One region of the Neobacillus sp. NPDC058068 genome, then DNA from elsewhere that is predicted to be linked to it. Evidence: riboswitches for the same ligand, from Rfam matches in the RefSeq annotation. Region 1 holds a riboswitch; each other region holds the start of a gene.
What was found. A riboswitch is a leader RNA that binds a small molecule or an ion and turns the genes downstream of it on or off. The one in region 1 is predicted to bind S-adenosylmethionine.

Region 1 (3,144 bases):
TCGCATCAATTGGATAGGCTGCCCTTGTGTTCTCGGTTAATGTTCCATCGTCATAATCAGGGATTCGCGATTCCTGATTGATAACAACATTTTCGAGGACGGTACCAAAGCGAATCGCATCGAAAATTTGCGGTTCTTTTTCACGGGAAAGATTGATGCATTTTGCGTAACAGCCGCCTTCAATGTTAAAGACGCCGTTTGATGACCAGCCGTGTTCATCATCACCAATCAGACGGCGGTTAGGATCAGCTGAAAGGGTGGTTTTTCCTGTTCCGGATAAACCGAAGAATAATGCTACATCTCCTTCAAGCCCGACATTCGCCGAACAGTGCATGGAAAAAATATTATTCTCCGGCAGCAAATAATTCATCACGGAAAAAATCGATTTCTTCATTTCACCTGCATATTCGGTCCCGCCGATTAAGACAATCCTGCGTTCAAATGATATGATAATAAATGTTTCGGAATTTGTGCCATCGACAGCGGGATCTGCCTTGAAATTTGGAGCCGAAATAACAGTAAATCCGGCATCGTGAGTCAGCAATTCATCCTCGGATGGGCGTATGAATAATTGATGCGCGAATAAATTATGCCAAGCATATTCATTTACGACTTGAATGGGCAGGCGGGATTTTTTATCGGCGCCGGCAAAGCCTTTAAACACAAAAAGTTCAGGTTGTTGTTTTAAGTATTCAAGAACCTTATGATAAAGACCTGTGAAAGCGTCTTCGGAAATCGGTTGGTTGGAAGGGCCCCAGGCAATTTTATCTTTCGAAGACTCCTCCATCACTATAAATTTATCTTGAGGTGAACGGCCTGTATATTTGCCGGTAGAAACACGAACTGCACCTGTGGCGGTTAATGTTCCTTCATTACGGCATAAGATTTTCTCGACTAATTGGGGAACGGATAATTGTACTTGAACATGATTTTCCTTTAACAGCTGCGTTAACTCATTAGGAATTTTTAGAGAATTCATTTAATGAAACCTTCCTTTTTTCATGGTTTTTGTATTAAATAGTATAACACATTGACGTCAATAGTCTACACTATTTAACAAAATCAAATTGCATTTTATACATTATTCATATTATTTATAATAAGTTTTAACATTCATTTAATTTTTGCATATGATTGAAAAAATAACGTTGTTTTTTCTAAAGTTTTTGCAGGAAGTTTCTTTAAAAATTCATTGACATTGCTCGATATTGTAGCGTATTATTCTATTTTGAACGGATACTCTCTTATCCCGAGCTGGTGGAGGGACAGGCCCAATGAAACCCAGCAACCTGCAATATGAAAAGTTGGCCGTTTACAGGTGCTTTTCAAGTGCAAAGGTGCTAATCTGACGCAAGGCTGCTGCCTTGAACGATAAGAGTGAAAGGCCCGGAACAACCTTTCCTCGACAGTGGTTAGGTTTTTTGTTTTGTATAAGTCCTTTTATGAAAAGAGTCCCTAATAAAAATCCTTTGTTTATTTAATACTAAGGCTGGGAGTACCGTATCAATTCACGAGGTCCAAGAAGTATTCCTGTAACCTTCATAAAACCTCGATGATCTCATAATATAGGAGGAATTCAGATGTCAACAAAACGTCGTTTGTTCACTTCTGAATCAGTAACTGAAGGTCATCCAGATAAGATCTGTGACCAAATTTCTGATTCCATTTTGGATGCTATTTTAGCAAAGGATGCTAATGCTCGTGTTGCGGCTGAAACTTCAGTGACAACTGGATTGGTTCTTGTTGCTGGTGAAATCACTACGTCTACTTATGTAGATATTCCAAAGATTGTTCGCGAAACCATTAAAGGTATTGGTTACGATCGTGCGAAATATGGTTTTGACTCCGAGACATGTGCTGTATTAACCTCAATTGGTGAACAGAGTCCTGACATTGCCATGGGTGTTGACCAGGCCCTTGAAGCACGTGAAGGCCTAATGTCAGATGAAGAAATCGAAGCAATTGGAGCGGGTGACCAAGGGTTAATGTTTGGGTTTGCTTGTAATGAAACGAAAGAGCTTATGCCACTTCCGATTTCGTTAGCACACAAGCTTGCTCGTAAATTAACAGAGGTGCGTAAAGATAAAGTTCTTGAGTACCTTCGTCCGGATGGAAAAACGCAAGTAACCGTTGAGTATGATGAAAATGACCAACCTGTGCGCATTGACACGATTGTTATCTCAACTCAACATAATCCTGAAGTAACATTAGAGCAAATTCAGCGCAACCTGAAAGAATACGTTATCAACCCGGTTGTTCCAAAAGAACTAATCGATGAAAACACAAAATATTTCATTAACCCGACAGGCCGTTTCGTTATCGGCGGACCACAAGGGGATGCTGGCTTAACTGGCCGTAAAATCATTGTTGATACGTATGGCGGCTATGCTCGCCATGGCGGCGGTGCCTTCTCTGGTAAGGATCCAACAAAGGTTGACCGTTCTGCAGCCTATGCAGCTCGTTACGTAGCGAAAAACATCGTTGCTGCAGGTCTTGCTGACAAAGTAGAAGTTCAACTTGCTTATGCCATTGGTGTCGCACGACCAGTTTCGATTTCGATTGATACGTTCGGAACTGGCAAAGTGAGCGAAGAGGTTTTAGTTGATTTAGTAAGCAAAAACTTCGACCTCCGCCCAGCCGGAATCATTAAAATGCTTGACCTTCGCCGTCCAATTTATCAACAAACAGCAGCATACGGTCATTTTGGCCGTACCGATGTTGAGCTTCCATGGGAGCTTACTGATAAAGCGGATACGTTACGTCAAGAAGCGAATCTATAATAAATTAGGGAGTTACATTTCGGATGTAACTCCCTAATTTATTTTTCGTCTAACAATTAGTGTAGTTGTCTTTAAAAATGAATAAAATGTTTAAGTAGGACTATAGAAGTAAAAAATGAAGGTACAGTAAATTTCCTAATGTTTTCAGTGCATTTTTCTAAAAAATAATGGTAGTATTAGATAGATGTTTTTTTAGGTGATGTTTTATTTTGAAATGGAGTAGGTGAGGTACATAATGTGTGGTTTTATCGGTTGTGTACACGACAAAACACAGAATTATAGTGATGAACAAAGACAACAATTTAAACATATGAACGATATCATTACTCATCGCGGACCGGATGATGATGGTTTCTTTTATGAT
Region 2 (3,144 bases), on a different contig from region 1:
CTGGACAAGAGCAGAGATTAGCAGCACGGTTAATAACACGGGATTGCGAGTAATATGCTTCAATACTTCCTTGCTTGAATAATGGGTTTTGGCACCCTTTTTGGCTTCAAGCAGGAATTCTTTTGTGGCAATGACAAGTAGCGCAGAAATGAATATGGAAATGGAGGTCCATTTAAAGGTGGTAGAATAGCCAAGGGAATCTGCCAATATTCCGCCTAACATTGGCCCTAACAACGAACCTGTGATGCTGCCGGTTTGCAATGTACCAAGGACCCGTCCAGCAATCTGTTTCGGTGTTTGTGTGGAAATGAAAGCTTGTGACATCGGGATAAATCCCGAAAAGAATCCCATGAAAAATCGCAGCATAAAAAGCTGCCAAACGGAATGGACATATCCTATAAGAAAAATCGAGAATGCCATTCCTAATCCGGAAAAAATAAGAATTTTTTTCCTCCCATAGCGGTCGCCAATTCTCCCCCAAATCGGTGAAAAAAGGAAGGCGGAAACAAATGTAATCGCAAACGTTAACCCTGACCAATGCTGGACATATTTTTCGGAAAAATCCCCAAACGACTCAATGTACAACGAAATAAACGGCATAACCATCGTCATACTTCCGGCTACAAAGAAGTTGGCAAACCACATGATCAGTAAATTACGTTTGGCACTTTCCTGCTGGTTCACGCTATTAAACACTTCTTTCTAAAGTTATTTCGGTTCCCTAAATATTATCATACCGAAGTTTCTGATGATTATAAAGGGATAGGTCTTACTTTGAAACTTTGCTTTATTTTCCCCTACATGCAAGTGTTTTGAATATTTTTTAAGTAGAAATATTCAAAACACTATTGACAACTTATTAATAGGAGTTTAAATTAAGTTTAATACTTTAAATGAATAATACGTTCTCTTATCAAGAGTGGCAGAGGGACTGGCCCGATGACGCCCAGCAACCGTTCCGACAAGGAATTGGTGCTAAATCCTGCAAAACAATTTTTTGTTTTGAAAGATAAGAGAGGAGTAATCCTTCTATTTGTGATGAAACCTCTCTTTTCTGGAGAGGTTTTTTATTTTACCTAAAAACAAACTTTTCCAATAGGAGTAACGGTGTATTGGTAAGAACAAAAAGGAGGAGCTTTAAAAATGAAAAGGAATTTATTAAAAAGTACGTTCGTATCAGCATTGGCGGCAACGCTATTACTAACTGGCTGTGCTTCTGGCGGGGAAACAAAACAGGCAAGCGGCAATAAAAAGGTTTCACTTGAAGGGGTACCGGAGGCATTTTCCAAAGGGGATCAGTTGAAAATCAAGGTCATTCGTAAAATTGGCGGTGACGACCATACAGCCCAATTCTTAGCCGGGGCAAAAGAAGAAGGAGAAGCATTAGGGATAAAAGTAGACGTGTTTACCGCAAATGGGGACACAGCGAAATTCCACGATGCCATCAATCAGGCATTAGATCAGAATTATGATGGATTTATCATTTCACACGGTGACGACGATGCCACAGTAAACGATGTAAAGAAAATCGTAGAAAAAGGAAAACATGTTGTTGCATTTGACTCGAATCCAAACCTGGCGAATGTTGAAGGTGTGACGCTTACGTCTCAGGATGATGAAGCATTAGCGACCTTAGCACTTGACCAGCTCGTAAAGGATACGAAGGGTAAAGCCAATATTGCTTATCTTTGGGTAGACGGCTTCCCGCCAATGGTCCGTCGGAACAAAGTTTATCAGGATGTGCTTGCGAAAAACCCCGGGCTTAAAGAAGTGGAACGCTTTGGCGTAGCAGCAGCGGATACAAGTGTGCAAACGCAAAATGCCGTTGCGGCGATGTTGAACAAATACCCTAAGGGCAAGCTTGACGCTATCTTTGCTACGTGGGATGCTTTTGCGATTGGTGCAGCACGTGCGCTTAAAGAAGCAGGCCGTGAAGAAGTGAAAATCTTTGGAATTGATGTTTCCAATGCAGACCTGCAGGATATCCAAAGAAAAGGCAGTGCCTGGAAGTATACAGCGGCTGTCGATCCTAAATTAATCGGCGCTGTCGATTTGAGAATACTTGCGAAAAAACTGGCTGGCGAAGAAACACCAAAAACCTATGACTTAGAAGCATCACTTGTTTCTCAAAAAAACCTGCAGGACTCCAAGGATCCAGTGAACATGGTTAATCTTTCAAAAATCATCCCAGGCTGGGGTGAGTCTACGGCATTTGAAGAAGAGTGGATGAAAACGTTAAAGAAGCATTATAAAAAATAATTCCAGCTGGCACTCTCTTATTCAATCGATTAAGAGAGTGTCGTTTTGATAGGGGGTGGCATTTTGACGAGTTCAACATTGGCAATGAAAAACATCTCAATTGAATTTCCAGGCGTAAAGGCGTTAAACCAGGTTAATTTTTCGATGGAAACGGGGAAAATTCAGGCATTGATTGGGGCGAATGGTGCAGGGAAATCAACGTTAATGAAGGTTCTCTCCGGAGCCTATGACCACTATACCGGCGAGATATCGATGGATGGGCAAAACCTGAAGATTCGTTCCCCGAAAAATGCCCAGGATGCTGGTATTCAAATTGTTTACCAGGAGGTTGATACGGCCCTTATTCCGTATTTAACCGTGGCTGAAAATATTATGCTGCTGGACACTGTTCATAACATGGGAAAACGACAATGGATGAAATGGAATAAGCTTCATCAAAAAGCGGCGCAAATCTTGTCCGGTATGAATATTAGACTTTCAACGAAGACGCTGGTGAGCGAGTTGTCACTTGCTGAAAAACAAATGATTTTAATCGCTAGAGCAGTTTCCAATAAGTGCAAGTTTCTTATTTTAGATGAGCCGACTGCACCATTGAGCCATACCGAAACGAGCGAACTTTTTCGGATTACTCGGGAACTAGTTAAACAAGATGTAGGGATTATTTTTATCTCACACCGCCTGCCGGAAATATTTGAAATCTGCGATGAAGTGACGGTTATGCGAAATGGTGAATTTGTTGTGAAAGAGCAGGTTGCCGCCACAACTTCCAATAAAGTGGTTGAGCATATGCTTGGTCAAAAGCTGGAGGAGCAGTTTCCCGAAAGGAATACGACCATTGGAAACAGCGTCCTAGAAGTGAAAGGACTTTCTGATAGAGAAAAAATT
Region 3 (3,144 bases), on a different contig from region 1:
AAAGTATAGCAAAATACCCAATCAATCATCAAAAATTTGTTAACAGGAGGAATGTTCATGAGGAGAAATCAGCTGCGATATGGAAAAATATTGGAAATTAATTGGGTTAAGGATGGTTTTTCATGAATGGATAACTATACAAATGATAATAGCGCCAGACGTTATTAAGCGGGCGTGCAGAACTCCATTTTTTAACAACTTTCCCCCGATTTGAATAAAAATAAACGAATGGAGAATGGGGTAATTCAGAGTTGTTAATTGGGGGGAAACACTTGAAAATCGAATACGGATATACCTTCGGATTACCAAAGGGCATTGTATGGAGGGAATTAAAGGATGAAAACATCCTTCGGAACTCGCTGCCGGGTTGTAAATCATTCATAGAAAAGGCAAAAGGATTTTACCAAGCCGAGCTCGAGATTAACATCGGCCCGATTGAAGATGTTTTTATATTTGAAATCTGGCGGAATATAGAAAAATCACCTTCTTACTATCGCTTGATCGTGAAAGGGAAAGGGAATCTTGGCGAGATTGATACTACAATTGATATCTTGATGGAAGAATCCCAGGGTACGACCAAATTAACCTTTAGTGCTGATGCTCAGGTAATGGGTGCACTTTCTTTGGCAGGAGAGCGCATTTTAGCGGCAGGGGCGAAAAAGAGTTTAGAAAGTTTTTTTCTAAAGATGGAAAAGGAAATAAAGAGGCGGCTTTATCAATTGAAAAGGGGCAGCAGATAAACGGTGCCTCTTCTCTGCAGTGGAGTGGGGGAGAGGTACCAGTTTTATAGTTAAGGAAAATAGATTTCTAATTTGTTAGTCCCGTCCTTCTTGAAGAATGTATCACGCACTCCCATTTTTATCCAAATAATTTGAAATCCATCGACAAATATCTACATAAATCTGCTATACTATAAGCAATAAACGAAGGAGGTGAAAATAGATGGAAAAAACACTCAAGTTGATATTGGACAAGCTTGATAGTCTGGACCAAAAAGTAAATCAAGTAATTAATACCGTAGCTGCCACGAATGTTAAGATTTCTGAAACAAACCAAAGAATAGATGCCCTTGAAACGAAGGTGGACACTGTCGTAGAAGATGTCAAAGAAATCAAAAGTTCTATGGCGACAAAATTTGACCTTGAATTTTATGATCGAAAAATTTCTGAACACTCCAGGGAAATTTACAAGTTAAAAAACAACTAAGTCTCTCCAAAAATAATCCACAAATATACCTATTTCCATATATTATATTCCCCGATTCTACTTTTATAAGATACGGGGTTTTTTGAATTCCATAAACCAAGTAGCCCGTTTTTATGAATTTGATAAACAGAGCCAGTCCCCCAACAAATTAACAGGTTAATTGACCGGGAGACTGAGTCCATTAAAAAGAATTTTTAAAATATTTAGTTTTCCTATTTACATTAAACCCATTGGCATGGTAGGATTAATTTCATTAATCATTCAATTCTTATCTAGAGTGGCTGAGGAACTGGTCCAATGAAGCCCGGCAACCTGCAAAGCAAGGTGCCAATTCCAGCAAAATGACCTTCATTTTGGGAGATAAGGTGTTAACTGTGGTAGTTCTAACGCCTTTCCTTGATGGGGAAGACGTTTTTTTTTGAAAGGAGACGGATCAAACTGAAGGCAGATGAAAAGGAAGAACTGATCGCACATATTGAGAAAATGATGGAGACCTTAAAATATGGCTCGATCACCTTAGTTGTTCAGGATGGAAAAATTGTCCAAATAGAGAAAAATGAAAAGGTTCGTCTTAAACCGAATAAGCATCGCTGACTAGACAAACTAGAGGCGGTCTTCACTTTATCAAAGTGGAAGACTGCCTTTTTTTGTGGAATTTCGGACGGAGCGAATATTTTTCAGACAGGAATAACTGATTCGTTTTTCGATAGATGAAACTCAATTTAGTTTTAGTGATAAAGGAGGCATTAAGTCATGACTGAAGTAATAACGTATCAAAACTGGCAGCAAATATCTGATACTTTCCCAATTGAGGATAAAACCAAGGGGGCCCTTTCTGTGCTGGAGTGGGCTTACCGGGCTTACCAATCCGAGGAAATTGTGTATGCGTCCAGTTTCGGGGCTGAAGCGATTGTTTTGATTGACCTCATCCAGCAAATTAAAGCGGATGCCCGGATTGTTTTTTTAGATACGGGACTGCATTTCCCAGAAACATATGAGGTCATAGACAAGATTGAAGCTCGATTCCCGTCGTTAAGGATAGAGCGAAAACAACCGAAGTTAAGTCTCGATGAACAAGCGGAACAATATGGTTCGGCGTTATGGAAGGGTGACCCTAACCAGTGCTGCATGATTCGCAAGGTTATTCCGTTAAGGGAAGCATTAACGGGAAAACAAGCGTGGATCTCGGGGCTTCGCAGGGAACAGTCACCGTCAAGAGCGAGCACTGAATTTCTTAATAAAGATGAAAAATTCAGGAACATCAAAATCTGTCCTTTGATTCACTGGACATGGGATGAGGTTTGGAGCTACATCAGGGGACACGAGCTCCCGTACAACACCCTGCATGACCATCAATATCCAAGCATTGGCTGTTTTCCTTGTACCCAACGGGCTGCAGCTGATGGGGACTCACGTGCGGGACGCTGGGTTGGAAGCGGCAAAACGGAGTGTGGCTTACACAGCAAATAGGGAGGGCTAAAGCTTTGCTTACAATTATTGCGATAACAATTGGGTTATTTTTTGCAATAAATATTGGTGCCAGTGGTGCGGCGGCTTCGATGGGAATCGCCTATGGAGCCGGTGTCGTGAAAAAACGGCTGGCCTTACTGCTGTGCAGTATCGCCGTGTTCCTTGGTGCTTGGCTTGGCGGCGGTGAAGTAGTCAAAACGATTGGCAGCGGGATTGTCCCATCTAGTACATTTACCGTGCCTGTAGCCTTAATCGTATTAGCATCAGCGGCATTATCATTGTTTTTGGCCAATATTTTTGGTATTCCACTTTCTACCAGTGAAGTGGCAGTTGGATCTGTCGTTGGTGCCGGGATTGTTTACCAATCTGTGTTTGTCGGTAAGCTTGTCTGGATTATGTTGTTTTGGCTGCTTACACCTTTTACAGCGTTTTTCATCGCCATTGGTGCTTCGTATTTGTTGGAAAATA

Region 2: linked by a shared signal. The riboswitch ahead of ACFVSW_RS27265 (sugar ABC transporter substrate-binding protein) and the one ahead of metK (methionine adenosyltransferase) in region 1 are both predicted to bind S-adenosylmethionine.
Region 3: linked by a shared signal. The riboswitch ahead of ACFVSW_RS13045 (YezD family protein) and the one ahead of metK (methionine adenosyltransferase) in region 1 are both predicted to bind S-adenosylmethionine.

What each region holds. Positions count from the first base shown of each region.
Region 1 covers NZ_JBHVSI010000017.1:52,788-55,931, forward strand. Annotated here, with positions in the region: gene pckA (phosphoenolpyruvate carboxykinase (ATP)) at 1-979, opposite strand, end outside; SAM riboswitch class I at 1,242-1,378, shown strand; gene metK (methionine adenosyltransferase) at 1,581-2,780, shown strand; gene asnB (asparagine synthase (glutamine-hydrolyzing)) at 3,016-3,144, shown strand, end outside.
Region 2 covers NZ_JBHVSI010000040.1:8,054-11,197, reverse strand. Annotated here, with positions in the region: gene ACFVSW_RS27270 (MFS transporter) at 1-645, opposite strand, end outside; SAM riboswitch class I at 908-1,016, shown strand; gene ACFVSW_RS27265 (sugar ABC transporter substrate-binding protein) at 1,144-2,259, shown strand; gene ACFVSW_RS27260 (sugar ABC transporter ATP-binding protein) at 2,344-3,144, shown strand, end outside.
Region 3 covers NZ_JBHVSI010000010.1:45,043-48,186, reverse strand. Annotated here, with positions in the region: gene ACFVSW_RS13055 (SRPBCC family protein) at 273-740, shown strand; gene ACFVSW_RS13050 (hypothetical protein) at 943-1,206, shown strand; SAM riboswitch class I at 1,472-1,573, shown strand; gene ACFVSW_RS13045 (YezD family protein) at 1,645-1,800, shown strand; gene ACFVSW_RS13040 (phosphoadenylyl-sulfate reductase) at 1,960-2,676, shown strand; gene ACFVSW_RS13035 (sulfate permease) at 2,691-3,144, shown strand, end outside.